Regions from separate parts of the Halopseudomonas salegens genome, predicted to be linked through region 2. Evidence: predicted binding sites of a transcription regulator. Region 2 holds the regulator's gene; the other holds the start of a gene.
The links. Region 2 encodes FliA, which starts transcription of late flagellar genes. Its sites were predicted from a motif close to CTAAAGTTTNNNNNNNNNNNGCCGNTAA; they were not measured.
Positions count from the first base shown of each region.

Region 1: a site for FliA is predicted at 9,581-9,608, ahead of BLU07_RS14540 (methyl-accepting chemotaxis protein). Genes of this name have one in related genera too.

Region 1 covers NZ_LT629787.1:3,135,511-3,150,198, reverse strand. Annotated here, with positions in the region: gene BLU07_RS14585 (hypothetical protein) at 1-878, opposite strand, end outside; gene BLU07_RS14580 (SDR family NAD(P)-dependent oxidoreductase) at 1,108-1,893, opposite strand; gene BLU07_RS14575 (winged helix-turn-helix transcriptional regulator) at 1,890-2,393, opposite strand; gene BLU07_RS14570 (Bcr/CflA family efflux MFS transporter) at 2,567-3,754, shown strand; gene BLU07_RS14565 (PaaI family thioesterase) at 3,774-4,223, shown strand; gene BLU07_RS14560 (S53 family peptidase) at 4,428-5,789, shown strand; gene ubiM (5-demethoxyubiquinol-8 5-hydroxylase UbiM) at 5,853-7,025, opposite strand; gene BLU07_RS14550 (spinster family MFS transporter) at 7,202-8,668, opposite strand; gene BLU07_RS14545 (glutathione S-transferase family protein) at 8,739-9,365, opposite strand; gene BLU07_RS14540 (methyl-accepting chemotaxis protein) at 9,674-11,296, shown strand; gene BLU07_RS14535 (M48 family metalloprotease) at 11,411-12,163, opposite strand; gene mapR (GntR family transcriptional regulator MpaR) at 12,310-13,719, opposite strand; gene ccoG (cytochrome c oxidase accessory protein CcoG) at 13,751-14,688, opposite strand, start outside.
Region 2 covers NZ_LT629787.1:2,084,105-2,098,792, reverse strand. Annotated here, with positions in the region: gene BLU07_RS09445 (methylamine utilization protein) at 1-125, shown strand, start outside; gene BLU07_RS09440 (putative bifunctional diguanylate cyclase/phosphodiesterase) at 112-2,418, shown strand; gene BLU07_RS09435 (DUF3034 family protein) at 2,423-3,310, shown strand; gene BLU07_RS09430 (group I truncated hemoglobin) at 3,319-3,747, shown strand; gene BLU07_RS09425 (bifunctional diguanylate cyclase/phosphodiesterase) at 3,734-6,079, opposite strand; gene BLU07_RS09420 (tetratricopeptide repeat protein) at 6,076-7,254, opposite strand; gene flhA (flagellar biosynthesis protein FlhA) at 7,435-9,561, shown strand; gene flhF (flagellar biosynthesis protein FlhF) at 9,583-10,959, shown strand; gene fleN (flagellar synthesis regulator FleN) at 10,989-11,816, shown strand; gene BLU07_RS09400 (RNA polymerase sigma factor FliA) at 11,816-12,547, shown strand; gene BLU07_RS09395 (chemotaxis response regulator CheY) at 12,731-13,108, shown strand; gene BLU07_RS09390 (protein phosphatase CheZ) at 13,130-13,933, shown strand; gene BLU07_RS09385 (chemotaxis protein CheA) at 13,946-14,688, shown strand, end outside.

The DNA of each region.
Region 1 (14,688 bases), 1.1 Mb from region 2:
CACTTTTCCTCGTGTTTCTTTTGGGCAATGTAAGCCGGGTCGTTTTCTTGAGCAATCCTGGCAGCCTCAGCTTGTTTACGGCGGAGTCTGTGCGCGTCGGCTTGTTCAAGGCGAGCTAACTCGGCTGTTTTGTGCGCAGCCTCAGTTGCATCGAAGTCTGAAATATAAGACTCGTAAGTCGCTTGTCCGATGGCCAGTTGATAAATCGGCTGGAACTTGAGCTTGAGGTAATTGAGATATGCAACGGAAAGTGGACGCCCTTGATAGAGTGCATTCAGGATATTGCTGAGCGGCGAAGTTAGCGCTTCAGGCCAGCTCACACGGAAATGCTGAGCAATTTCTCGAGCTGTTGGGATTTTACAATCGGGTTCGCTCATGCGAGTTGAATATGCTGCTTCAGCCAGTTCACGATTCTGTTTGGATTGAGTTTCCCACATGGACTCAGCGGATAGACGTGCCGCAACTGCTGACCCACGCTCTTGATTGTATTGGGCTCTCTGCGTGGCAGCTCGAGAAATATGGTCAGTCTTCCTGGCTTCACGCATGCGCTGCGCCTCAACATGCCTCCTGCGCTCTTGTTCCAAACATTCAGCCTGCTGCACCAGATGTTCTGTTTTGGCTGCTTGCTCATGTGCTACTAAAATCGGATCCAAAGCCGCGATGTAGCTTTCGTAGGACATCTCTCCTGTTGCCAACTTATATAGCTCGGTGAGGTGCTTTTGCTGTAGATAATTCAACGCCACAGAGCTAAGCGGCCGTCCATAAAAGATGCTTTCAAGGATTTTGCTGAGGCGGGTAGCGGGAATGGTCGCACCAGGAATGTAGCTTACACAGAAGTGAAATGCGATGTGGTAACAAGTGGGGTGATTCACTTCCATATGAGTCCGTTTTGGTTTGGGCGATTTGGCTTAGATTTTCGCACAACTTTCCGGGGTTGGCTCGAAGCTGGATCCAACATCCCCAAGACGTGTCGCTTTCGGTCAGTGAATGCCATTCGCGAACGGCTGCTTCTGGCCGAAAGCCGCCGGACGTACAAGGCCCTTTAGCCTGCAGCGAATTTTGCGCGAGAGATTGGGTCATTCGGGTAAAGCTACAGTTGTCGTCTTTTCACCATTTTTCATTCCACGGTCTCAGCGCTACCTCAAAGGCCCACGTCGATCTGTGCTGCCGGTGCAGCTGCAGGTACACCTGCGCAATTTCGTCCGGGTCGGCCATGTTGTCGTCTTGGGTTAGTCCGGCGGCCCAGTGTTTGCGGTTGCCATCGGCTTGCGGGACTCCGATCGCCGCATCAATGATGACCTGGGCGACGTGAATGCCCTCCGGCATCAGCTCACGAGCCATGCTTTGCGCCAATCCGGTTTTTGCCTGACAGGCCATGGCAAAGGCCGCGCTCTTGGCAAACCCCTTCAACGCTGCACTGGCGTTCGTAAACAGGACGGTGCCGCGGTGGCCAGAGTCGGGTAGATCCCGGCCTCGCATCGAACGCACGGCCTGCTGTGCAACATTGAACGCGCTGAGAGCCGAGTTGACCAGGGTATCCAGCAAAAGACTCGAGTCGGCCTCACCCACGCCTTTGCGGAAAATACCGGCAGAGCGACCATCGATATTGTGAATAACCAGCGAAGGGTCTCCCAGGTCGGCTGCCACTGTGGCAAATAGCTGCTCTACCTCTGCGGCATTGCTGGCATCACAGGCATAGCAATGGATGTTCGGGTGTTGCGCCAATTCCAGCAGGACCGGCTTGCTGGCGCTTCTTGCCGCGATGGCAACCTGAAAGCCGTTCGCCGCGAGCAGTCGTGCGCAGCTTGCGCTGATGCCCGGCCCGCCGCCGACGATCAGTGCCACTTCAGTCTGAGCGGGCGAGCTTGCTTCGGTATGTGTACTGAATTTCATTTCTCGGCCTTGGTCTTGGCGGTGCCCAGCATCGCGTGGACGCGTTCATCCGCGCCGGGACCGGGGCGCAACAAGATCCTGTCGCGCGGAACGACCCGGCCAGTCTTCGGGTCGACGAGTGCGAGGCGTACTTCATTTCCGCTGTCGCGATCAACCACCTCGATGGTTGGTGCGCCATAGCCCGAGGCATCCCAGCGATCACCCCATTCCCGCAGGGCGGTAGTGACCTTCCAGAGATCCCGGCCTTTTTCGGTCAGGTGGTATTCATCGCGTGGCGGCCGCTCGTTGTAGCGCGTTCGCTCGACCACACCGTGCTCTTCCAGCAGTTGCAACCGCTTGGATAGCGTTGTCGTCGGGATGCCACAGCTTTTCCTGAAGTCGTCATACCTTGATAGTCCAAGGCCCAGGTCGCGCAGTAATAAAAGAATCCAGCGGTCACCGATGATCTCCAGTGCGCCCGCTACCGAGCAACGCATGCCAGCAAAGGATTTGGTTTTCATTTGACATTCCCTTAGTAACTCTTATGATGAGAGTTACAAGTTCCATCGGCTTTGTCAAGGTGTCGGTCGCCTGAAGAGCAAACGCCCTGGGTTATAGCGCCGTCACTGTAGAGAGAATGCCTGTGAATATGTCATCCGAATCTCCACGAGTCCTGAATGGATCGATTCTCTTCTTGCTGGCGGGGCTGGCAGCGATGGGATCGCTGGCAACCAATGTGATCCTGCCGGTATTCCCGGGCATAAGCCTCAGTCTTGGTGTGGAGCCACGCGATCTTGGGCTGACCTTGAGCAGCTTTTTCATCGCCTTCGCTGTAGGACAGCTTTTCGTCGGGCCGCTGGCCGATCGTTTCGGCCGCAAGCCTTTGGTAGTTGGCGGATTGGTCACCTTCGCTGCCGGCAGCGCGTTGTGTGCGCTCTCCCAAACCCTGGAAGTGCTGATTATAGGGCGCGTTGTTCAGGCGCTGGGCGCCTGTGCTGCCTCCGTGCTGGCCAGGGCGATCGCACGTGACTTGTTTGATGGCGAAGCACTTGCGCGGGCGCTGGCATTGATCATGATTGCCATGGCTGCAGCGCCGGGCTTCTCGCCGCTCGTCGGTACCGGGCTCGGTGCGCTGTTGGGCTGGCGCTTCATCTTCGCCGCTGTTGGTTTGTTTGCCTTGGTGCTCGGTATTTTCTATCTGCGGAGCATGGGCGAAACGCAGCCGAGCGACGCCAAACAGCCCCTGCGACTTCGTACTGTCTTGGCAGGCTATGGCGCGCTGGCCTGTGATCGCCGATTTATCTACCCAGCACTCTCGGTCAGCCTGACGATTGGCATGCTCTATACCTTTTTTGCGACCGCGCCGGCCATCCTGATCAGCGAACTTGGGCTAACCGGGTTGCAGCTTGCGCTGTATTTCGCGGCAACCGTGTTTATCGTCTTTGGCGCCGGTTTCCTCGCACCGCGCCTGGCGCGCAAACTGGGGCAAGCCAGGGCTGTCATGGTCGGCGCGCTAATCGCGCTGTCAGGAAGTCTGGTGATTCTGGCCCTGGCTGCATCCCCGACCTTGTTGTCGATTACCGCTGGCCTGGGGTTGTTCCTGCTCGGCATGGGCTTCCTTAACCCGCTGGGAACGGCGATCACGCTGCAACCCTTCGCGCAAAATGCCGGAATCGCTTCATCGCTTCTGGGTTTTCTGCAGATGGCCTGTGCAGCGATCGGTGCCACAGCGGCGAGCGTTCTGCCATTGCCCCCAACAACCGCTCTGGCAGCCACGATGACGGCTGGCTCGGGGCTGGCGCTGCTTGCCTTCATCCCGGTTATCGTCGGCCTGCCCCGGGCCAGGGTGAGCGCCGCGGTTGCAGCAGATATCAACAACTGATGAGCAAGAGAGTCCAACTATGAACGTCAACGATACCAATCCCGACGCGACCGGGCTGGAACAGCTGCAGGCATTGATTGCTTCCGGCAAGAGCGCACCGATTGGCGAAACGCTGAAGTTTCGTCTTGTCGACATTACTGATGGCCAAGCGGTATTCGAAGCGGAACCGGGCCGGCATGCTTATAACCCGATCGGCACTGTGCACGGCGGCTTCGCGGCAACATTGCTGGACAGCGCCTGCGGCTGCGCAGTGCATTCGAAACTTCGGGCTGATCAAATTTATACCACGCTGGAACTCAAAGTCGCCTATCACCGGGCAATGACAGAAAAGACAGGCACGATAAGAGCCATTGGTTCAGTGATGACGATCGGCCGCCGAACCGCTTACGCAGAAGGTCGGATTGTCGATGCAAATGACCGGTTATTGGCCTCTGCGACCTCGACGCTGCTAGTCATGGAACGCCCCTGAAGCCCGTATTTTCCGTATGGGCTATCGCAGAACACATATACCTGAAACGGGTACAAGCACTCACCGCTTTCTGGCCTTGAGAGCGGTTGAGGGTTCTTGCGGGCTAGTCTGCCCCGGTTAGTTTAGCGACCACTCAGAATCGTTGGTGAGCTCGGGCCCAGGGCAGGTTTGTTCGAACACAGGCAATAGCGGGTCTTCTGGCAGATGGCTATTAATCGAAAGGCCGACTATGCTCTCGATACCTTCAGGCCACTCGGTTCCAAAAAAACAATGAACAAACTTGCAGTTTCGGTGCGGCGCAGCGCCTGTTTGGCTGTTTTGTTACTAGCCTCAGGGCTTTACGGTTGCAAGATCGAGAACGGCGACAAGGAGGCCCCTGCTCAGGAAACCCCTCCCGAGGAAGCGGGGTATGTGCCGGCCGACGACGATTTCCAGCATGCTTACGTGCTGGCCACTGACGACGCTCCCGTGGAGACCTCCAGCTTTCGGCAGACCATGAGCTTGCAGAGTTCGGTCAGTTTGGCCAGTTCGACTTCGTCAAGCGGGTGGACGCCTCAGCAGTTTCAGCAGGCCTACAACGTGCCGGCTTCTCTAAATAACAAGCCCGCAGGCTATGGGATCAAAGTGGCTGTCATCACGGCGTATCATTATTCGAACCTGCAGTACGACCTCAATAAGTTCGCAGCGCAATATAATCTAAAACCGATCAACCTGAACATCATCAACCAGGCCGGGAATATTACCAATTCCAACTGGTCCTTGCAGAGCAACCTCTCGGTTCAGATGATCAATGCCATAAGCCCGGGGGCGACTGTCTACGTCATCGAGGCAAAATCCGTGAATCAGGCCGATATGTTCACGGCAGTAAAGACTGCTGAAAATTTAGGGGTAAATGTCATATTGATGCCTTTCGGCATCTCAGAGTTCAGGACGGAAGGCTCGAAGACTCACTTGTTTCTGAATAGTCAAATAGTCTTCGTCGCGGCTGCGGGCAATAACGCGGTGGTCAACTTTCCGGCCGCGTCTGCGGACGTTGTCGCGGTTGGTGGCACCACACCGGTTTCGGGAACCCCCCTCGTCGAGGCGGCGTGGGTAGATGCTGGGGCTGGCATGTCAGTGTACGTACCAATGCCCAGTTACCAGGGGATTTCATCCGTCCAGAATGCCAACACTACGGCGTTTCGGTCCGTACCGGACTTGGCCTTTAACGCTGATCCTAGCTACGGTGCCCGTATCTATTCATCCATTCTCGGAGGGTGGTATGTGGTTGGCGGCACCTCGGTATCGTCGTCGTTCTTCGCCGGTGCGGTCGCCATTGCCAATCAGGCCAGGAAAAACCGCGAAAAGCCGATGTTGACTTCCGCACACACCTCGCCAAATTCGATCCATAAAAGTCTCTACCAGCTTGTATCAACAAATGCCGTGCCTGACGGTTCCATCGTGCTGAATGATGTCGTGGATGGGCACGCCGGGGGTTCCTATCCAACAGGCCCTGGCTACGATATCGCGACCGGCCTCGGCTCCCTGGATGTTGAGAAGTTTGCCGAATACATGGCTAATCAGTAGCGGAAGCACCCGTAAACTCGCCCGGATTAATGTTGACCTGCGGCTGATCTGCGCCTATATCCCTCACCCATGACTAGTCAAATGCCGCGCGATCCCCCGCTTCAACGGCTGAGCCTGCTGTGCCAACCGCAGCCCGGCATTGCGCAGCAGGCGCATGGGTAACTTGTCGCTGGTGTAGCACTCAACCAGCAGGTTGGTGGCCTGGTACAGCGGCCAGGTCGCCAGTCGTTGCTGGCGCTGGTAGCGCTCCAGCAGGGCTGGCGCGGCCAGGTCCTGGTTGCGGGCGTGGGCGGCCAATAGCAATGTGCTTAGCCGGTGTACGCTGGCGAGCCCGAAGTTGAAGCCGTGCGCGGTGACCGGGTGCATGCCGACGGCGGCATCGCCGATCAGGGCGCAGCGGGGGCCGGCCATCTGTCGGGCCCAGGCGCCGACCAGGGGGTAGGCATGCCGGGTACTGATCAGCTGCATGCGTCCCAGCCTGTGGTCGAAGCGCTCGGCCATTTCCATGGCGAACTGCGCCTCGTCCATCTGTTGTAGTTGGGCGATCTGCCGCGGGGGCAGCGTGACGACCACGGAGGACTGTCTGCCGTTGAGCGGCAGCAGGGCCAGGGTCTGGCCGTAGCCGAACCATTCCCAGGCGGTTTGCTGATGGTCTTCTTCGTGCTGCATGCGGCACACCAGCATGCTCTTGCCGTAGTCCTTCAGTTGCGCACCTATCCCCAGCATGCGACGGGTTTCGGAAAATCGGCTGTCGGCGGCGACCAGCAATCGGGTGTGCAGCACATCGCCATTGGCCAGGGTCAGCTCGATGGCGTCGGGCTGTTGTTTGATTATCTTGACCTCGGCCTCGCAGCGTAGCTCGGTATCGGCTGCCGCAAGCAGGCTCTGATAGGCCGCACGGCGGATGGCGTGATTGGCGACCAGGTGGCCCAGGCGGTCTGCGCCGGTCTGCCTGGCGTTGATCTGCAGGGCAAAAGCGGAGGGGCCGTTGAATACCTTGGCATCACGCAGTATGGCGATGTCCTGCGCGTCCAGGCGCGACCAGATATCCAGTTGCTCCAGCAGTGCTTGCGAGCTGTGGGTCAGGGCGATTTCGCGACCGTCGAAGGCGGGTTCGGCCAGCGCGGCTTCGGGCTGGCGTTCCATCAGGAGCACATTCAGCCCGTGGCCGGACAGGGCGCGGGCCAGGCATATTCCACTGGGGCCGGCACCGATGATGGCGATATCGTAGGTCATGTTGGGGTCTCCGTACGGCTGCGCAAAAGGGCAGTCTGGCCATTATTGGCGTACGGCGTATTGCTCTGGGTCAGTATGAGGTGGGGTTGGGATAGGTTGAAAATCAAGGCAGGGCAATCAGGCGAACGAAAACAGGGGTAAAAAAAGAGGGCGCATTGCGCCCTCTGGTTTGCCACTTATGCAGTGGCCGGTTTTTTAACCTCTCTGTCCACCATATCCTTGCCCAGTCGGGTCCAGGTGAGGAGGAAGAACAGGGCGCTGGCAGCGTACAGGCAGGCCATTATGACCATGGAGGTTTGCAGGCTTTGCGCGTAGACCTGACCGCATACGTTTTGCAGGGTCTGATCCAGCTGACCGATTACTGTGGGGTGACACTGATTGCGCGATAGTTCGCCAACTGTGACCCCGAGCTCGGCGACGCCGGAGTTGAAGAAGATGTCAGAGACCATGCCAATGAACAGCGGGCCGAAGCCGTAGCCTAACAGGTTGACGAGAAGCAGCATCACTGCCGTGGCCATTGCGCGCACACGCATGCTTACCACACCCTGGCCGATCGTGTACTGGGCGGCCAGGTAGCCATACTTCACAAAACCGCCGATAACCAGGCCAACTGCTGCGTAGAACAGGTTGTTGGTCGTGAAGGCGAAAATATAGAAGGGAACGGACAGTGCCAGGCCCATTGCCGGTACCCAGGCGATGGCGCCCGGGTGCTTCTTGTAGATCCTGGTCGCTAGCCAACCGGTGGCGAAGGTGCCAATGGCCGCAGACAGAGCTACCGGCGTGTTGATCCAGATCGCCGCCTCACCGGCGGTGATTCCGTAGGTGCGGACCAGAAAGAGCGACTGGAACGAGGAGATACCGTAACCGCAGAACGCGGCAACCGTGGCGCCGCCGGTCATCAGCCAGAAGGCCGGTTTGCCCATCAGCTCGCGGATAGCCTCGCCCAGGCTGGCTCGCTCTTTTTGCACCGCTTGCGACGGATCGGTGTAGCCGCGCGGTGGTTCCTTGACCGTCAATTTGAAAACAAGGGCGACCAGCAGGCCCGGCAAACCGACGACAAAGAAGGCGGTGCGCCAGTCGAACACGTCGGTCACCCAGCCGCCGACCAGGTTGGCAAACATGGTGCCGAGTGTGACGCCCATGGCGTAGAAGCCCAGCGCCTGGGAGCGTTCACGCGGAATGAAATAGTCCGCGATCAGGGAGTTGGCCGGTGGCGTACAGCCCGCCTCGCCGATACCCACGCCGACGCGGCACATCAGCAGAATCCAGAACGCGCCGATGGTCACCGAGCCGATGGTCACTTCCGTCGCCAGGCCGCAAAGCGCCGTCATCAGCGACCACAGGGCGACGCAGACGGTCATGATCCACACGCGGTGGGCGACATCGGCAAAGCGCGCCAGCGGGATGCCCACGGCGGTATAGAGCAAGGCAAAACCGAAGCCGGTGAGAAGGCCAAACTGGGTGTCGGTAATCCCGAGGTCCGGCACCAGATCGGGACCGACGACCGCTAGCAGGGCGCGGTCGACGAAATTGAGGATGTATATAAGCGTCAGCGCGAAGAGCACATAGTTGCGGTACGCTTTGGAGCCGAAGCCGACCAAGTGGCCCTGGTTGCGGCCTTCATTGGTAGTGATGGCTTTCATTGACAACCCCTTCTAGGTTCATTGTTATTAATGGATGTGGGTGGTAATCACAGGCTGATATCAGTAAAAATTACGCCTCCGCATCATGTTTCCGCTCCAACGCCTCGGCCTTCTGCGCAGCAGGCCGCGCCAGAATTCGCTGCATGTATTTCTCAAGATCGGGATACTCATCCAGCCCCTGCGTTCCCCCGATCTTCTCGAATACAAACGAATTCAGCACGTCTGCTCCGGTAAACTGGTCACCCATCAGGTAGGTCTTGTCGGCCAGTTCGTTGTTGGCCAGGGTCAGCACGTCGGTCATCTGTTCGCGGGCGAATCCGCCCAGAAAGCACTTCTGGCTGTTGTCTGCACTCAACAGGTACAGCGCGATCAGCGGGAAGGCGGCGGTGCCTTCGGCGAAGTGCAGCCATTGCACGTAGCGGGCATGTGCGGGTGTGTTTGCCGGCGGCGCGAAGGTGTCTGCGCCGTAGCGGCTGACCAGGTAGTCGATGATAGCGCCGGACTCGCAGATCACCAAGCCGTCATCCTCGATCACGGGTGATCTGCCCAGGGGGTTGATGGCCCTGAGCGCCTCGGGTGCGCGGCGAGTGACCTTGTCCCGTTGGTAGGCGACCAGCTGATATTCCACGCCGAGCTCTTCCAGCATCCAGATAATGCGTTTGGAACGGGACTGGTTCAGGTGGTGTAACGTGATCATATTGGACGCTTCCTGGGGTTGGCTGTTGGCGTTCAGTAAAAAGGTGCCGCCTATCCTATGCCAGATGGACGGGCCTTGAATACGATGGATGCGTCGTTCGCAATCTGTTTATAAGGCGGTATCACGCCAGGCTGGTTCGTTTTTCGATGCTTCAATCACCGAAGCCGAGAAAAATTGGCCATTAGCCGCAGGAAAATAAATCTGACACTTTTTGCCTAAAGCGTACCAGGTATTTGCCGATAATCTGCACAGCCACTGACTTGTGCTGAAGCTCGTTATCCCCATGCCCGTAACCCCCAGAGGAACTCATGCTGAGTAAATCCATTCGTGCGCAGACGCTGGCGTTGATTGCTGGAAGTTTGCTGTTGCTCACAGCCATCGCCTTAATCAGCCAAAGCATTTTGTCGTCGAGCGTCAAATCCTACGAGGAGCTGGTGCAAGGCCCGCTCCGGGCTGCTCAACTTATTGAGCAGGGTAATAGCCAATTCAAGACCCAAGTGCAGGAATGGAAGAATGTATTGCTGAGAGGTCAGGACTCTGCGGCCCTCGACAAGTACTGGACTGCGTTCCAGAACCGGGAAAAAGAAGTGCAAGCGACGCTCAGCCTGCTGGGGGATCTCGAAGGGGTGCCGGAGGCAACCCGGAATGGCATTGAATCGCTCAAAGAAGAGCATCTCAGGTTGGGTGAGGCATACCGAAAGGGTTATCAGGCGTTTGCTGCGTCAGGTTATGATCCTCAGGCTGGTGACATGGCGGTGAGCGGGATTGATCGTGCTGCCTCTGAGCAGATGAACGCCTTGGTTAGCGAGTTAGGAGAGCAAGCCGATAACAGATCGAATGATATTGCCAGCAGCGCGCATCGTGCCGTCTTGATCGGAGCCCTGACGCTGATCTTGACCGGCGCTGTTTTAACGTTGCTGAGCATTTGGCGCATTGACCGCAGTATGGTTGCTCCCGTGCGAACGCTGATTGATCAGGTCACGGCCTTGAGTGAAGGTCGGTTGGGCGTTACGTCGCGCATCCAGCGTGAAGACGAGCTTGGTCGCCTGGCTCATGCAGCAAACACGTTGAATGATTTTCTTGCGGCAACATTCAACCAGTTGGAAATCAGCACGCGTGAGCTTGATCAAGCAAGCGGTGAGCTCAATAGCGTTGCAACCATAATCGCCGGTGGTACGCGTGAGCAATTGACGCGTACTGACCAGGTGGCAACCGCGATGGAGGAGATGTCTGCCGCCACGGCAGAGGTGGCCGCTCATGCTGGCACGGCTGCTGAGTCCGCTGATGCCGCCGATATTGCCGCGCAAAAAGGCGAAGCCGTGATGCAGACAACGGTGCAAAGTATTTCCGACATGCGCAGTGAAGTTACTCGAACAGCAGACGTAATCAACAATCTGGCTAATGACAGCGGCCGAATTGGAAAAGTGCTGGACGTGATTCGTGGTGTGGCGGAGCAAACCAACCTGCTTGCGCTCAATGCCGCCATTGAGGCCGCACGTGCCGGTGAAGCTGGCCGAGGTTTTGCTGTGGTGGCAGATGAGGTGCGCACGCTTGCCCAGCGCACTGCTGCTTCAACCGCCGAGATCAACGAGATTATCGAGGCGGTGCAACGGGGTGCCATTGAAGCGGCCAAGGCCATCGAGGCTGGCCAGGAGCGCAGCGACGAAGGTGTTCGTCTGGTCACCGAAGCTGGCGACATGCTGCATGATGTAACTCGAGCCATAGAGGCAATCCGGGATATGAATCGCCAAATCGCTACCGCTGCAGAAGAACAGAATGCTGTGGTCAACGATATATCGCGCAACCTGACCGAGATCACCAACATCGGATCAACCAACCAGAAAAATGTGGAGCGAACCACCAAAGCGAGCGAACTACTGCACGGGCTTTCTGTTGATCTTCAGGACATTACCAAGCTGATCAAGCATTGAAAAACGAAGCCCGGCCCTTTGGCAAACTAACCCGGTGTGAAGACCATAAAAAAGCTGCCAGAACTATGCGTAATGGCAGCTTTTGACGGTCAGGCGGAAATAATGCGGATCCGCTTAGTCCTGACGCTCTGCAATCATGTTGCGAATGCGAGTAGCCCGCTTGTCCGAGCCCGGGTGAGAGTCAAACATGCTGCTGTTTGAGCTACCCATTTCCGAGAGCTTGTCGAAAGCCGTGGCCAAACCTTGCGGATTCATGTTCCGCTCGATTATCAAATCCAGAGCAAACTCGTCGGCATCAAACTCTTGCGACTGTGAGAACTGCGCACTGATCAAGGCCTGAGTCATTCCACCCAGGTCAGATCTGGCGGCAGAAGAAACAGCGGCATTGGAAGAGGATGCGGCAGCACTGCGACCGGCTGATGCCGCATAGGCGACCTGCATGGCGCGACGGCTGTGACCAAGGGCAACGTGGCCCATTTCATGGGCAAATACGCCAGCTACTTCGTCGTCGTTCATCTTGTCCATAAGACCGGAATAGACACGAATACAGCCGTTGGCCATGGCCCAGGCATTGACGTTGTCGATCATATAGACTTTGTAGTTGACTGGAATGCCAGCGATTTCATTGCCCAGTGAGCTCGCAATCTTGTTCAGACGGCGGTTGTAGGCACTGTTGCTCGGTGCAATGGGGGAATTCGCATCCGCGTCTGCGCATGCTTCGTTGCTCATGCTGATGACTTCATCGTCGCTGAGCGTGGCAGCTTTCAGGCCTGACAAGCCTGCTTGCATGACGTTACCGTCCAGGCTGCTGCAGCCAGCGGCAAGAGCGGTCAGGGAAAGGGTAAGGATAAAACCGGAAAATTTCACTAAGCAAACTCCTTTGCTATTTGATCCTGAGGACAGGGTGCTCTATTTAGGAGCGCGGCAATAATAGAGGGGTGACGAGTAGCTTTCAACGTCATCATTAAGAAAATGTGACGTACTTCTCATTTGTTATTAAAGTCCGCCCAAAATCAAAACGACCGCAACATCCGTCCTAACAACGCCATAGCCTGCTCACTCTCCGCTCCCCACGAATGCCCGTAATTCAACCGCGCACAATGCCGGAAGCCCTGGCTGGCGGAAAAGATAGGGCCGGGTGCGAGGCTGATGCCCTGAGCCAGGGCCAGTTTGAACAGCTGAAGCGAATCCACATTGTCGGGAAACTCAAACCAGAGAAAGTAACCGCCTGCGGGACGGGTTACGCGGGTGCCCGCTGGAAAGTGGCGAGCCGCCGAAGCGAGCATGGCGTCCTGTTGGCTTTCCAGGGCGTAGCGCAGTTTGCGCAGGTGACGATCGTAGTTGCCGTGTTGCAGGTAATCGGCGATGGCGGTTTGCGCGGGTACCGAAGGTGAGATGGTGGTCATCAGTTTGAGCCGGGCTATGCGTTCGGCGAAGCGGCCACCAGCAACCCAGCCGACGCGATAGCCGGGTGCCAGGCTTTTCGAGAAGGAGCTGCAGTGCATCACCAGACCCTGGGTATCCAGGGTCTTGATCGGCTTGGGCGGCCGTTCGCCGTAGTAGAGTTCGGCGTACACATCGTCCTCAATCAGGGGCACCTGATGCTCGCATAGCAGGCTGTAGAGTTCCTGTTTGCGGCTTTCATTCAGGCTGGCGCCGACGGGATTCTGAAAACTGCTCATGAACCAGCAGGCCTTGATCGGCAGGCTGGCCAGGCGTTCGCGGAGTATTTTCAGGTCGACCCCATCCCGGGGATGGACGGGGATCTCTACGGCTTTCAGTTCCAGCCGTTCCAGCACCTGCAGGCAGGCGTAGAAGGCGGGTGATTCGATGGCGACCAGGTCGCCGGCCTGGGTAACGCTTTGCAGTGACAGGTTGAGTGCTTCCAGGGCGCCATTGGTGACCACCAGTTCTTCCATCGGCAGCATCACACCACTGACCATGTAGCGCAGGGCAATCTGGCGCATCAGGTCGGGGTTGCCGGCGGTCATGTCGGCAATGATGTCATGGGGCGACAGGGTGCGCAGGCTGTGCGTCATTGAGCGCGCCAGTCGTGCCAGCGGAAACAGATCGGGGCTGGGGAAGGCCGAACCAAAGGGCATGGTGTGCGGATTCTTCAGTGAGCCGAGCACGGAAAACACCAGTTCGCTGACGCCGACATCCGTGGTTTCCTGAGTCGACAGGTCGGAGCGCGGCTCGGGTGTGGGCAGGCCCGCCAGGGCGCGTACAAAATAGCCTGAACGAGCGCGGGCCTGGATCAGGCCTCTGTCCTCGAGCAGATAGTAGGCCTGAAACACCGTGGATGGGCTGACGCCGTAGGTCTTGCTGGCATGACGCACCGAGGGGATTTTTTCACCCGGTGTGAGGATGCCGTTGCGGATAAGTCCGGCAATATCGTCAGCCAGGCGTTCATAGCGTTTCATGGGCGTGTCTCGATTCAGCGTTCTGCTGTTTTTAGCGTCTGACCGGTGCCAGAAAAGTGGAATCAGCCACGACGTCGTTGCTAACGAAATCCACCGCCGAAAGCACGAAGTTTATCTCTTTTCTTGGTTCAGGCCATTGTTCGCCCTCCCAGATCACGTTGACCGGCAGATCAAGAATATCTTCAGCACCCAAGTGGAGCAGGTCCGGGGATACCAGGCGGAAGCCGTCCGGCGCATCGAGGCTGATCTGATAGCTACCCGGTTGCTGGCGCTTGTTGATGACTTTCAAGCGGTACACGTTTTCCACCTGACCGGCGCTGTTCTCGCGGAACAGGTTGCGGTCGCGGGTGACATCGATCGACATCAGTGGGCGCTCTACCAGGGCGACGACAAACAGCCCGATCATCAGTGTCAGCACGCCAGCGTAGCCGACCAGGCGGGGCCGCAACCATTGTGTTTTGCCGCCTTCCAGGGCACTTTCCGAGGTGTAGCTGACCAGCCCGCGAGCGTAACCCATTTTATCCATCACGCTGTCACAGGCATCAATGCAGGCGGCGCAACCGATGCATTCGAATTGCAGGCCGTCGCGGATGTCGATGCCGGTTGGGCAGACCTGGACGCAGAGGGTGCAATCGATGCAGTCACCCAAACCCTGGGCCGCCGGATCACTGTCTTTGCGTCTTGGGCCGCGTTGTTCGCCGCGCGCGGCATCATAGGAGATCACCAGGGTGTCGCGATCAAACATCACGCTCTGGAAGCGCGCATAGGGGCACATATCGCGGCAGACTTTCTCGCGCAGCCAGCCGGCATTGATGTAGGTGGCGGCGGTAAAGAAGAATACCCAGAAAGCCGCTTGCGAGCCCAGGTCGAGTGTCAGCAGCCCTGTGGTCAGCTCGCGTATGGGCGTGAAGTAACCAACAAAGGTCAGCGCGGTGAGCAGGCTGACGCCGAGCCAGATGGCGTGTTTGC
Region 2 (14,688 bases):
GTGTGTTTGCTGCGGGCCAGCATGGGCTTCAGATTGCTATCCCTGCAGAGGTAACCAGCGCTGAGCCTGAACTGTCGCCTTTACAGCAACGTTTCCGCCGGGCTGCCGGTCATGCCAAAGATTAAGCGACTGCGAACCCGGCTGATGCTGGTGCTGATTGCACTGCTGGCCGGGGTTCTGCTGGCAGTTTTTGCGGCCGTCCTGAATACCACCAGTAACTCTGCTGAGCGACAGGCGCACCGGCAGCTTGTTGTTGGCGCCAATGTTCTGGATCGTCTGCTTGCGCTGCGTGCGCGGGAGCTGGCCAACGCCGCCGAAGTGCTGGTAGCGGATTTTGGTTTCCGCGACGCTGTGGCCAGTGGTGACATGCCGACACTGGCCTCGGCGTTGCGCAATCAGGCGGCACGCATTGGCGCTGATCAGGCCCTGTTTCTGGATACCGATGGCCGTGTTCGGGCGACCAGTCAGGGTGCGGTTGACGGTCGTGATGATCTGGATCTGCAAGCCATGCAACCCTTGCCTCAGGGCGGCATGTTGGCGGTGCTGGGAGGGCGGCCGTATTTGCTGGTCGAAGCGCTGGTGCATGCCCCCAGGCTGCTCGGACAAGTAGTGCTGGCGTTTGCACTGGATGCCGAGTTGGCCACTGATATGCGTGCCCTGACCGGCCTGGAGGTCAGTTTTGTCACCCGTGAGCAAGACCAGGTCGTCGATCAGGTTGCCACCCTGCGTGACTTTGCACCGGCGCGTGCGGAGGATGCTGCAGCGATGCGAGTGCTGGCGGGGGAATATTACCTGACCACGCGGCTTGACTTGCTGGATGAAGCGCCGTGGGCGGTTTACGCCGAAATGCTCAGCCCCTTGCGAGAAGCTCTGGCCATTTTTGATGTGCTCAAGCGGGAGCTATGGTTGATTGCCTTGCTGGCGCTGGTGATCTCCTTTATTGCTGCCATGCTGCTGGCCGGCAGCCTGTCGCGACCGGTCAGCGAGTTGGCGATCATGGCGCGGCGGATCGGTAGTGGTGACTACCGGGCGCAGGCGAGCCTGCAGCGCAGCGATGAACTGGGCTTGCTGGCGCAGAGTATCGACCGGATGCGCGGCGAAATCGCCGAACGTGAGCAGCAAATCCAGCACAATGCCCTGCATGATCCTTTGACCGGTCTGGCCAATCTGACGCGTTTGCATGGCCGACTGGATGAGTCCTTGCAGGCGCGGCAGCACGGGGTTCTGGTGTTACTGGCGTTGGCCGAGGTGGATGCGATCATTCGGGTGCATGGTCAGGCGGCGTTCGAGCAGGCCATCATTGAACTGGCTGACGCCTTGCAGCAAGGGGATGAACACAGCGAGTTGATTGCCTATCAGCCCGGTGAAGGATTCTTTTTACTTCTGGAGCAGGAGTCCCTGGCGCAGGCAGCGGTCCATGCCGATCGGGCTCTGACTCTGCTCTCCACTGACGTGCGTATGCCCGGCGGCAAACAGAGCCTGACCTGGCTGGCTGGGCTGGTGTTATGGCCAGAGCAGGGTAATCATGGCGATGAGTTGCTGCGCCGCGTGCGCATGGCGGTGTCGTCCGCCCAGCCGGGCGCTGATCGTCTTGCGGTGTACCAGAGCGAGCGTGATCAGGCCTATCAGCGCCGTATGCAATTGATTCGTGACCTGCCCCATGCTGTTCGCCTCAATGAGTTGTCCGTCGTCTTTCAGCCAAAGCTATGCATGGCAACGGGTAAGGTTCATGCCGTAGAGGCATTGATACGATGGCACCATGGCCGACTGGGTCCTGTCGGCCCGGATGAATTTATTGTCCTGGCAGAAGAAACCGGCAGTATTGGCTTGTTGACCGAGTGGATGCTGGAAGCGGTCATGACACAGTTGCAACGCTGGCAGGCTGCAGGTTGGTATATCGAAGTGGCAATGAACGTCTCGACCCGGGATCTGGAGAATGCCGGCTTTCCGGCCCAGGTGCGCAATGCGCTGGAGCGCTATCAGATAGCGCCACAATCGTTGTCGCTGGAAGTGACGGAAAGTGCCTTGATGCGTGATCCGGAAGCCAGCATTGTCAATCTGCGCCGATTGCGCGAGCTGGGTATAAGCCTCGCTGTGGATGATTACGGAACCGGTTACTCATCCCTGGCGACATTGAAAAGCCTGCCGGTACAGATACTCAAGATCGATAAGTCCTTTGTTCTCAACCTGGCTCAGAACGCAGATGATGCGGTGATTGTGCGCTCAACCATTGAGTTGGCTCACAATATGAACTTGCAGGTCGTTGCCGAAGGTATTGAGGATGAGGCCAGCCTGAATTGGTTGCGTGAACACGGCTGCGAGATAGGTCAGGGCTATTTCATCAGCCGCCCACTGCCGGTGGCTGACCTGGAAAAGTGGCTGCAAGCACGCGAAAAACCGGTTATTCAAGGAAACTGAACCTATGCAGATTGGATCCACATCACGCAGATTGCTGCAATTGCTGGGACTGAGCAGTCTCCTGTTGGCTGCGACAGCTCTGAGTCCGGCATTTGCGGGTGATCGTTTGTTGGCGACCGGCGGTGCCACCAGTATTGAAGGCGCGGCTGGCGGCGGCATTGTGCCCTGGGCCGTGATGTCCGGTTACGCGACCCGTGAGCAGTGGGGTGGCGATGTATTCGCGACCCATGTGGATACCCGGGACTATCGTTTTGACAGTTTTGGCGCCAGCTTCAGCTATGCCAATCGGGTGGAGTTGTCAGTCGCCCGCCAGCGCCTGGATATCGGTCGCCTGAGCCGGCAATTGAGCTTGCCGGACAGCAGCCTGCATCAGGACGTCTTCGGCCTCAAGGTACGCCTGTTCGGTGATCTGGTGTATGACCGCTTACCCCAGGTGTCGGCCGGTTTGCAGCACAAGCGTCAGCGAAATTTTACTATTCCGCAAACGGTCGGGGCGCGGCGCAGCAGTGATGAAGATGCTTACATATCAGCCAGTCGGCTGGTGTTGGGTGGGGCTTTTGGCTATAACCTGTTGCTGAATGGCACGCTGCGCTACAGCCGTGCCAACCAGACCGGGTTGCTGGGCTTTGGTGGCGACCGGAACGATCAGCATGACTGGTTGGGTGAGGCCAGTGTCGCGGTAATGCCAAGTCCCCATTGGGTTGTCGGAGTCGAGTATCGGCAGAAGCCAGACAATCTGTCGTTTGCCCGTGAAAGTGACTGGAAAGATATTTTCGTGGGTTATTTCCCGAACAAACACCTTGCCGTGGTTGCGGCCTGGGCCGACCTGGGGTCGATCGCTACGCTGGACGATCAGACCGGCATGTACCTGTCATTGCAGCTGAGTTATTAGGAGTCACCATGCGTTTGTTGCCCATTGCTGTCTTGTGTCTGGGGCTCGGTGCCTGTGCTGCGCCCGAGAAGCCGCCAGCTGATGATGATCTGTATCAGGCCCTGGGTGGTCAGGCCGGAATTGCCCGTATCGTCGAAGGCCTGCTGATCAATATTTCCGAGAACCCGCGCATCGTCCATCATTTCCAGGACACTGACATTGACCGGCTGCATGACATGTTGATCGAGCAGTTCTGCTTCGAGGCGGGTGGGCCGTGTGAATACACCGGTGACAGCATGGCCGAGAGTCATACCGGTATGGACCTGACCGAGTCGGACTTCAATGCGCTGGTTGAGGATCTGATTGCGGCCATGCAAGAGCAGGGCGTGCCGGTCGCTGCACAAAATCGTCTGCTGGCACGGCTGGCACCCATGCGCAGCGATATTATTTATCGTTAGCCCCGTCCGCAGCCTCGCTGGGTAGCAGCTCGGCGCCCGGCATACCGATATAAGCACCCTGAGCGAAATCGATACCCAGGTGCTGCACCTGGTCAAATACCGCCTGGTTGTGCACGAATTCGGCTACGGTCTGCATGCCAAGCTCACGGGCAAACTGGACAATGCCCCGGGTCAGGGTCAGTGCGGTACTGTCATGGTCGAGCTGACGGATCAGGCTGCCGTCAATCTTGATCAGGTCAACATTCAGCCGCAGCAAGTGTTCGAAGTTGGAGTAGCCAGTACCAAAATCGTCAATCGCAATCTGGCAGCCCATAGCCTTGGCCTGATCAATAAATTGGCGAACTGCCGCGTAATTTTCAATGCCTTCGGACTCCAGAATCTCGAAGATGACCTGACCGGCAACCTGGTTGTCGGCCAACTGCTGCAGAATAAAGTCGGTCAGATCGCTGTCGAGCAAATCCTCACCGGACAGGTTGAGGGAAAATTGCTGGTCAGTACCGCGAAAGCGCTCAACGGCCTGTTCAACCATGGTCCGTGTGAGCGAACGGTATAGACGGATTTTTTTGGCTACGGCGAGAAACTCTCCCGGGCTGACCGCTACTTCCTGTTCATCAATGAGCCTGACCAGGCATTCGTATTTGCCGATTTTCCCCGTTCGCACATCCATTATGGGCTGGAAGTATGGGCGGATGCGGCCGTTTTCCAGTGCGGTTTTCAACCGGTTGGCCCACTGCAGATTATGCTCGTAGTCGCGTTTTATGCCTTGTGCCGGGTCATAGATACGCAAGCTGTTCTGGCTCAGGCGCGCTTGCTTGAGGGCGATGTTGGCACAGGAAAGCAGCTCATGCGCCTGGTGTTGCTGGCTATCCAGTTGCCAGCTGCTGGCCAGGCCAAGACTGGCACTCAGGGGGATCTGCTGGTCTTCCCAGCGGCTGTTCAGGCTATTGAGAAAGTGGTGCAGATTGGCGAGGCGATCTTGCAACACATGCGTTTGAAGGCGCCCAGGCAGCCAGATGGCAAATTCGTCCGCCGGCATTCGGTACAGCCGAGCGCTGGCCCACGACTGGTTGGTGCGCATGAAGTCGGTCAGGCTGTTGGCCAGGTGCAGGATGATGTGATCACCACAGGGGTGGCCATACACATCATTGATTTCCTTGAAGGCATCCAGGTTGAGCAGCACCAGCGAACCCTGCTTGCTGCGCTTGCGCAAATCCAGCAGCAACCGGGCCCGGTTGGGCAGGCCGGTCAGGCTGTCGGTATACAGGTTATGCAGCTGCCTGAGCGTACTGGCTACCATGAACAGGATGATTCCCGATAACAGTAACAGCACACTGCCGATGCCCAGCGCAATGCGCAGATTGCTCTGACGCATGGGCGTTAATACGGCATCGATTTCAGCCTGAGGTACACCAATACCAAAGGTCATGCCCGCACGTGTAGTGGAAAAGAACAGCGCATAATCGCCACCTGCTATGCGTATCCGGTCTTTTTGCATGGGTGCCAGCAATTCGCGAGCAGTCAGTGAGGTAGCGCTATTGGTTTCGACCTGTCGCTGGTGCAGTTCACGGTCTGCGATAGCATCCATCAGTTGCTGGGCTTTTGGCGTGTCGGCCAGAGCCAGGCTGCTCAGGTTGCGATTCTCGCGGTCGAGCAGAAAGGCGAAGGTGCTCGGGGTAACTTCAACCCGACTGACCAGACGGATGATGTCGTCGGCGCGCCAGTCGGTACTGGCAACCCCCAGCCAGTCGCCCGCGCTATTCCGCAAGGGGGTGCTCAGGCTGATGACGACCGCATCGCTGCGGATGCTGTAGTAGGCGGGTGTCCAATGCAGTGCAGCGGGTTCCGGGTGAGTCTTGAGTATCTCGTGCAACTCAGGGTAGCCACTCCCTTGTTGCCAGCGAGGACTCTCGGTATCCAGCTGAATATGCGCGCCATCGCGATAGGCGAACAGGTTCAGTGGGCTACTGTTTCCCTGCGGGGCATCATCAAACAGCAGGCTCGCAGCGTAGACGTCAGGGAATTCTGCGAGTGTGGTTTCCAGCATGGTGTCCAGCTCAGTCAGGCTGCCGCCCAGTGCATGCCATTGTTGGGTCATGCGGGCAAGGTCACGGGTGTTTTTCTCCATCAGGCTGTGGTGACTGTTTATGCGATCAAGGTTGGCATAAAAGGTGTCGGCCACCTGTTGTTCGCGAAGCTGGGTCATTGCCTGCTGGGCAAAATTGAGGTTCAGGGTGGACATCAGCCACATGCCCAGAATGAACAGCAGTACCAGCAGTCCGAGCACCAGAAGTATGCTGTGACGGAGATTGACTGCTCGCGGGGGAGCTTTCATCTGGGCATCTGTCGGTGGTCGTCGCGAATACGACGCTGAGCGGCATTCAGTTGCTCATCGGACAACCGGCTGGCTTGTTCTTCGACGTGGGCTCTGGCGTCGCTCTCACCGCCGAGCAGGGCCAGGCTATACCAGATATAGGCTTGCTGGGCATCGGGTGCGCCATCCAGGCCTTTGGCAAAACTCTCGGCAAGACGCATTTGTGCCCGGGTCGACCCCAGTCGAGCAGCGCGACTCAACCACTCGCGAGCGGCGCCGGTCTGGGCGGTGTTATCTGCCAGCAGGCTTTCTGCCAACGCCAGCTGCGCATCAGGATGATTCTTCTCGGCGGCCTGAAACCAGTAGCTGCGGCTGCGTGATGTATCCACACTGGTGCCACGGCCCTCAGCATAGGCCACCCCTGCAGCGTATTGCGCTGCGGCCAGGCCCTGTGTCGCTGCTGCTTCCAGCCATTGTAGTGCCGTGCGGTTATTGAGGTTGTCACCCTGGCCGGTTTGCAAGAGTTCAGCATACAGCAGTTGGCCGGGAGCATGATTCTGCTCTGCGGATAGCCGCGCCCACTCCAGGGCGCTGGCCAGGTCTCCATCCGTTCTTTCCAGGCTGGCAAGGTGGTGCTGGGCCTTGGGGTCACCGGCTGCTGCCGGTTGCTCACAGTTATTGCGTGCCCGCCGCAGATTGCGAATGGTGAAATACAGGTAGCAGTTATTGATCTGTCGCTGAGTCGTTTCCTGCACAGAGGAACGGGTGTCCGAACTCCGCTGATTGGCCTGGCGCTCAACTGCCATGGCTTTCTCGACGCGCTCGGCAAAGGCACTGACATCATCCGGGCAGGAATAGAGGTAACCGCGACGGTAGCGGTTCAGGTTTTCCTGGCTGGCAGCCCGCCCGCGGTACTGTTCGGCAATAGCCTGGCAGCGCTGGTCTCTCTCGGTGGTGACCTTCGCGATGTAGGCGCTATACCGGCGGTTGTCTTCATGCTCTTCCAGATAGCGAGTCAGCGGATCGATGTAGGGTTGAGCAAACAATTCAGCCAGCTCAGTCTCGCGTTCGCTTTGACTGTCGGACGTGCTTTCCTTGTCTGTTTCACCACTGTCGGTTTGCCGCTCAGGCAGGCCGCTACAGCCAACAAGCAGTACAAACAGGCTGATTAACAGCGGCGCAGAAAACTGATTCATGGAGCCTCATCTCAAACAGGTGCGGTGGCCGTAAGCACAAGAGCATATCATTGCCGCAGGCTTCGAGGCAGCCCGTGGTTGAGAATGCATGGCTAAATTCTCGGTAAAATGGAACGCTTCTTGCTGAGTACTTGTGCAAGCGGTTTTATGCGTCAACTTTTTGATGGGGAAAGGACAGGCATGGCAGTCGATCGCACACAAGTGCTGGGGAATATGCGGAGCAGTTTACTCAGCTTGCGTCACGGCAGCCTGGGCGTGCCGATTCTGCTGCTGGTGATTCTCGGCATGATGATGTTGCCGATGCCGCCTTTTCTGCTGGACACCTTTTTTACGTTCAATATTGCGCTGGCACTGGTGGTGTTGCTGGTCTGTGCCTATGCTTTGCGGCCACTGGATTTTGCTGTCTTCCCGACCATTTTGCTGGTAGCGACCCTGTTGCGCCTGGCACTGAACGTAGCGTCGACACGGGTAGTCCTGTTATATGGTCATGAGGGTGGCGATGCCGCTGGCAAGGTGATTCAGGCCTTTGGCGAAGTGGTCATCGGTGGTAATTACGTCGTGGGTCTGGTGGTGTTTGCCATTCTGATGATTATCAACTTCGTGGTTGTGACCAAAGGTGCCGGACGTATTTCCGAGGTCAGCGCCCGTTTTACCCTGGACGCCATGCCGGGCAAGCAAATGGCGATTGATGCCGACCTGAATGCCGGCATTATCAATCAGGAAGAAGCCAAGCTGAGACGCCAGGAAGTGGCTCAGGAAGCCGATTTCTATGGTTCCATGGACGGCGCCAGCAAATTTGTTCGCGGTGATGCCGTGGCTGGCTTGCTGATTCTGGCGATCAATATCATTGGTGGCCTGGCCATCGGCATGGCGCAGCACGGTTTGCCCTTTGCTGAAGCCGGGCGCATCTATGTGCTACTGACCATCGGTGACGGTTTGGTGGCACAAATTCCTTCGTTGCTGTTGTCGACCTCTGCGGCGGTCATGGTTACCCGCGTTTCTACCTCGGAAGATATGGGTGACCAGGTACAGCGGCAAATGTTTACCTCACCCAAAGCCATGGCTATTGCTGCCGGTATTCTGATTGTCATGGGTCTGATTCCCGGCATGCCGCATTTTTCATTCCTCTCGCTCGGCGCGCTGGCTGCTGGTGCCGCGTACTGGATAGCCCAGAAACAGAAAAACAAGGAAGAAGCCGCGGCGGAAGAGGAGCGCAAGGAAGCGGAGGTACCGGCATTGCAGAAGCCGGAAACCCGAGAGCTGGGTTGGGATGATGTGACCCCGGTGGATATGTTGGGCCTGGAAGTCGGCTACCGTCTGATCCCCCTGGTTGATCGCAACCAGGGTGGCCAGTTGCTGGCGCGGATCAAGGGGGTACGCAAGAAACTGTCGCAGGATCTGGGCTTTTTGATGCCTTCGGTACATATTCGCGACAACCTGGATCTGGCGCCCAATGTCTACCGCATCACCTTGATGGGCGTTGGTGTGGCAGAAGCCGAGATCTATGCCGACCGTGAATTGGCGATCAATCCGGGACAGGTGTTTGGCGAGATCAAGGGTATTCCCGGCAAGGATCCGGCTTTTGGTCTTGAAGCAGTATGGATTGAAGCCGGGCAGAAAGACCAGGCGCAGTCGCTGGGCTATACCGTGGTGGATGCGAGTACCGTTGTTGCTACGCACCTGAACCAGATCATGCACAAGCATGCCCACGAGTTGCTGGGTCACGAAGAGGTGCAGCAGCTGATGCAGGTGTTGGCCAAGGCCTCACCCAAGCTGGCGGAGGAGCTGGTGCCGGGGCTTGTTTCACTGTCCGGGTTGCTCAAGGTGTTGCAGGGGCTGCTGCAAGAGCAGGTGCCAGTGCGTGACATTCGTACCATCGCCGAAGCCATCGCCAATCAGACCAGCAAGAGTCAAGATCCCGGCGCGTTGATCGCTGCGGTGCGCATCGCCTTGTCTCGCTCAATCGTGCAAAGCATTGTCGGGCTTGACGTTGAGCTGCCTGTGATCACTCTGGATCCAAAGTTGGAACAGATGTTGCTACAGAGTATTCAGAAGGCAGGACAGGGTGGTGAAGACGGCATCATGCTCGAGCCGGGAATGGCGGAAAAACTGCAACGTTCCCTGGCAGAAGCGGTTCAGCGTCAGGAGATGCAAGGCAAGCCGGCAATATTGCTGGTTGCCGGTCCGGTACGCAACATGATGGCGAAGTTTGTTCGCTACGCCGCGCCAGGTACCCACGTACTGTCCTACCAGGAGATTCCCGACAACAAGCAGGTCACTATCGTGGCCACCGTCGGGCAGAATTGAGCATAAAGGGTGAGGTCAGCCATGAAAGTCAAACGTTTCTTTGCCGCCAACATGAGTCAGGCGATGAAGCAGGTCCGCGACGAGCTGGGGCCGGAAGCTTCCATCATTGGCAACCGTCGGGTAGTTGGCGGAATTGAGCTGACCGCTGCGCTGGATTACGAGCCAGCACGAGTAACGCCACCCACACCGGGCCTGGATCGTGAGTTGAAGAAAACCCGCGAGCAGATGGTTACCGCCCGGGCACGACTGGATGCCGGCGAGCGCTCAAGCGACAGCCCGGTAGTCAACCGCCAAATGTTTGGCGACAGCATGCGCGAGGCCGCTGAAAGTGGCTCGACTGAAGCCCGTGATTTCCTCGCCCGCTTGCAGCAGGAAGCGACCGAACCTTATGTGGCGCCGCTGGCCAAACCCGCAAAAGCACCTGAGGCCTACAGCGAACAGGCGAGCTCCAGTGCCAGCGACAGCGCCGGTATGCAAGCGATGAAAGCCGAACTTGCCGGCCTGCGGGACTTGCTTGAAGTACAGCTGGGCAGCATGGCCTGGGGGCAGATCAATCAGCAGCAGCCCAAGCAGGCGGGGTTGTGGCGCAAGCTGACCCAGTTGGGTTTGCCGGCAGAGCTGTCGCAGCAATTGATGACCAAGGTGGCCGATATCTCCGATCAGCGCCAGGCCTGGCGCTTGCTCCTGGCTCATCTGGCGCACAGCCTGCCGGTTGCAGAAGCCGACCTGGTGGACAAGGGCGGTGTTATCGCTCTGGTTGGGCCGACCGGCGCCGGCAAGACTACCACCCTGGGCAAACTGGCCGCGCGCTATGTGCTCAAACACGGCAGTCAACACGTGGCTCTGGTTACCATGGATACCTATCGTATTGGTGCCCATGAACAGCTGCGTACCCTGGGCCGTATTCTCAATGTGCCGGTACGGGTGGTGGATGAACAGAACAACCTGAGCGAGGTGTTGGCGGATTTTGCCGACAAGCGTCTGGTGCTGGTGGATACTGCGGGTATGCATGGGGATGATCCGGAGCTGCGCAGCCAGCTGAATGAGCTGGCGCAACAGGGTCGCCGAGTGCAACCTCTGCTGGTACTGCCGGCCACCAGCCAGTATCGTGTGCTCAAGGCTGCCTGGCACAGCTATAAACGCTGCAACCTGGTTGGCTGTGTGCTGACCAAGGTCGATGAGGCAGCGACACTGGGTGAGGGACTCGGGCTGGCTATGGAGGTCGGTTTGCCGTTAGCCTATCTGGCAGATGGCCAGCGTATTCCGGATGACATCAGTAAGGCCGTTGGCCATAAGCTGGTCAGTCGTGCAGTCAGCCTGGCCAGTGAGGAAACACCGGCAGATGCCACCATGGCCGACGTTTTTGCCGGTATACTAAATAGCCAGCGTGCTGGTTGAAAACAATACAGATTAAGGTAAGCAGCGAGATGGCGAGCAATCATCCGGTTCAGGTTATCGCAGTCACTGGTGGCAAGGGCGGCATCGGCAAGACTAACGTGTCGGTCAACCTGAGTCTGGCGTTGGCTGATCTGGGGCGACGCGTCGTCTTGCTTGACGCTGACCTTGGTCTTGCCAACGTGGATGTACTGCTTGGCCTGAAACCCAAAGCCACTCTGGTGGACGTGCTTGACGGTACCTGTGAGCTGCGTGACGTGCTGATAGATGGTCCGGGCGGTATACGCATCGTGCCGGCGGCTTCTGGCGCTGCGCGGATGGTCAATCTGCAACCGCAGGAGCATGCCGGTCTGATCCAGGCCTTCAGTGATATCGGCCAGAATATTGACGTGCTGATTGTGGATACCGCTGCCGGGATCAGCGATTCGGTGGTCAGCTTTGTGCGCGCTGCCCAGGAAGTGCTGGTGGTCGTCTGTGACGAACCGACTTCGATTACCGATGCCTACGCCTTGATCAAGCTGCTCAACCGGGATCACGGCATGACCCGTTTCCGTGTTCTGGCAAATATGGTGCATACGCCGCAGGAAGGCCGTTCAGTTTTTGCTAAGCTGACCAAGGTAACGGATCGTTTTCTGGATGTCGCACTTCAGTATGTTGGCGCAGTTCCTTACGACGAGTCGGTACGCAAGGCGGTACAGAAGCAAAAGGCAGTTTACGAAGCCTTTCCGCGCAGCAAGGCCTCTATTGCCATTCGTGGCATAGCGCAAAAAGTGGATGGCTGGCCGCTGCCGGCTAACCCGCGCGGGCATCTCGAGTTTTTTGTCGAGCGCTTGGTGCAGCGGACAGGATCAGGCTTATGATGGCATCGGCTGGCGGGGTGAGCATGTATACGCGAGCGCAAAATAATAATTATCAGGATCAGTTGGTGGAGCAGTTTGCTCCGTTGGTCAAGCGTATCGCTTATCATTTGCTGGGCCGTTTGCCGGCCAGTGTTCAGGTCGATGATTTGCTCCAGGCCGGCATGATCGGTTTGCTTGAAGCGTCGCGCAAGTTCGACCATGGCAAGGGCGCCAGTTTTGAAACCTACGCCGGCATTCGCATTCGTGGCGCCATGCTGGATGAGGTGCGCAAGGGGGATTGGGCGCCACGTTCGGTGCACCGTAATTCGCGGATGGTCAGTGAAGCGATACGTGCGGTCGAGTCCCGATTGGGGCGTGACGCTAAAGATCATGAGGTTGCGGCCGAATTAGACGTAAGCGTTGACGATTATTACGCCATGCTCAACGATACTGCCGGCAGCCGCCTGTTCAGTTTTGATGATTTGCTGGCTGCGGGGATGCCGGCCGAGTCGGTTGGTGAAGAAGGTCCGTTTGATGGCTTGCGTGACGATCGCTTTCGCGCCGCCCTGGTCGAGGCTATCGATAGTCTGCCAGAGCGTGAACGGCTGCTGTTGTCGCTGTATTACGACGAAGAGCTCAACCTGAAAGAGATTGGCGCCGTGCTCGGGGTCAGCGAATCCCGGGTAAGTCAGCTCCACTCGCAATCGGCTGCTCGCTTGCGAGCGCGATTGTCGGGTTGGCAGGGAGACTGACCCGGTTCTGTTGGCGCCCAATGCGCAGGGATTATTTTCGTCGCTATCGGCAGCGCTGCTGCAGCAAGTCCGGTAGACTGACGGCTGGATTATTAACCGGCTTGTTTGGCCAATAACATTAGGTAGGCGGGGCACCGAGCCGCTGGATTCCTGGTTTGTACGGAGGTCGACTTGGACAAGAACATGAAAATTCTCATTGTTGATGATTTTTCGACAATGAGGCGGATTATCAAGAACCTGTTGCGCGACCTCGGGTTTACCAATACCGCTGAAGCCGATGACGGTACGTCTGCGCTGCCCATGCTGCAAAGCGGCAACTTCGACTTTCTGGTGACCGACTGGAACATGCCCGGCATGAGCGGTATCGACCTGTTGCGAGCAGTTCGCGCCGACGAGCGCCTCAAACACTTGCCCGTGTTGATGGTGACTGCCGAAGCCAAGCGTGACCAGATCATTGAAGCGGCTCAGGCTGGCGTCAATGGCTATGTGGTCAAACCCTTTACCGCCCAGGCTCTGAAAGAGAAGATCGAAAAGATTTTTGAGCGCGTACAGGCACAATAATCAAGCACCGGGGTACAGGTTATGGCGTTAAGTAAGGATCCCGGCCAGGCGACCGCTCAGGAGTTCGAAAACTCACTCAAGGACAACGCGCGCCAATTGGTCGAGTACCTGGAACAGGGCAAGTTCGGTGAAGCCATCATGGTGGTTCATGCCATCAACCAGGCGCGTGATCGCGGCCTCTACCATGAGGTTGGTCAGCTGACCCGCGCACTGCACAATGCCATCGTGAATTTTCAGCTGGATACCAGTCATGCTCTGGGAGAGCAGGAGCCAGACGGTGAAGTGTCCAAGATCAGCGATGCCTCTGACCGGCTCGATTATGTCGTCAAGCTGACTGAGGGCGCGGCCAATAAAACCATGGATCTGGTTGATGACACCCTTCCGGTGGCGACCGATCTCGGGCAGCAGGCCGCTGCCTTACGCAATGACTGGCAGCGCCTGCAGCGGCGCGAGATGGCCGCTGATGAGTTCCGGGACTTGTACCGGCGCATGGGTGAATTCCTCGAGCAAACCGAACAGTCGAGTAGTCAGATCAGCAGCAACCTCAACGATATCATGCTGGCGCAGGACTTCCAGGACCTGACCGGTCAGGTGATCAAGCGGGTAACGACCCTTGTTCACGATGTCGAAGAAAGCCTGGTCAGTCTGGTACGAATGGCCGGTCACGTCGACCGTATGGCCGGTATTCAGCACGATGAAAAACAACAAGAACAGAAAAAATCCTCCTCTGGGGGTGAAGGTCCGCAGATTCATGCCGATAAAAGAGAAGACGTTGTGTCAGGGCAGGATGAAGTTGATGATCTTCTGTCCAGTCTTGGATTCTAGGGGAGTAGGTGCATGAGTTTCGATGCGGACGAGGAAATCCTCCAGGACTTTCTGGTCGAGGCGGGTGAAATCCTCGAACAGTTGTCCGAGCAACTGGTTGAACTGGAAAATCGTCCGGACGATACGGATTTGCTCAATGCTATCTTTCGCGGCTTCCATACCGTAAAAGGTGGTGCTGGATTCCTGCAGCTCGATGCTCTGGTCGGTTGTTGCCATATTGCCGAGAACGTCTTTGATATTTTGCGAAAAGGCGAGCGTCAGGTCACCTCGGAACTCATGGATGTGGTGTTGCAAGCGCTGGATAGCGTCAACAGCATGTTCGATGAAGTGCGTGAACGTACTGAGCCGACCCCGGCTGATCCTGAACTCCTGGCCGCACTGGCAGTACTGGCTCAGCCTGAGTCGGCGGATGCGGCGCCGGAACCGCCCGCCAGTGCCGAGCCGGAAACGGCACCCACAAGCCCGGACGCAACGCCTGAAGGCGATATAACTGACGACGAGTTCGAGCAGTTGCTGGATGCCTTGCATGAACCCGGTGGAAGTACTGCCACTGATGCCCCGGAAGCGCCTGCGGCAGAGGGGTCGGCTGACAGTGATGAAATCACTGATGATGAATTCGAAGCGCTGCTGGATCAGTTGCACGGGCCAGGCAAGGCCCCGGCACTGAAAGCTGCCGAAGCTGCTCCAGCGAGCAGCGGAGATGATATTTCCGAAGATGAATTCGAAGCGCTGCTGGATGAATTGCACGGCAGCGG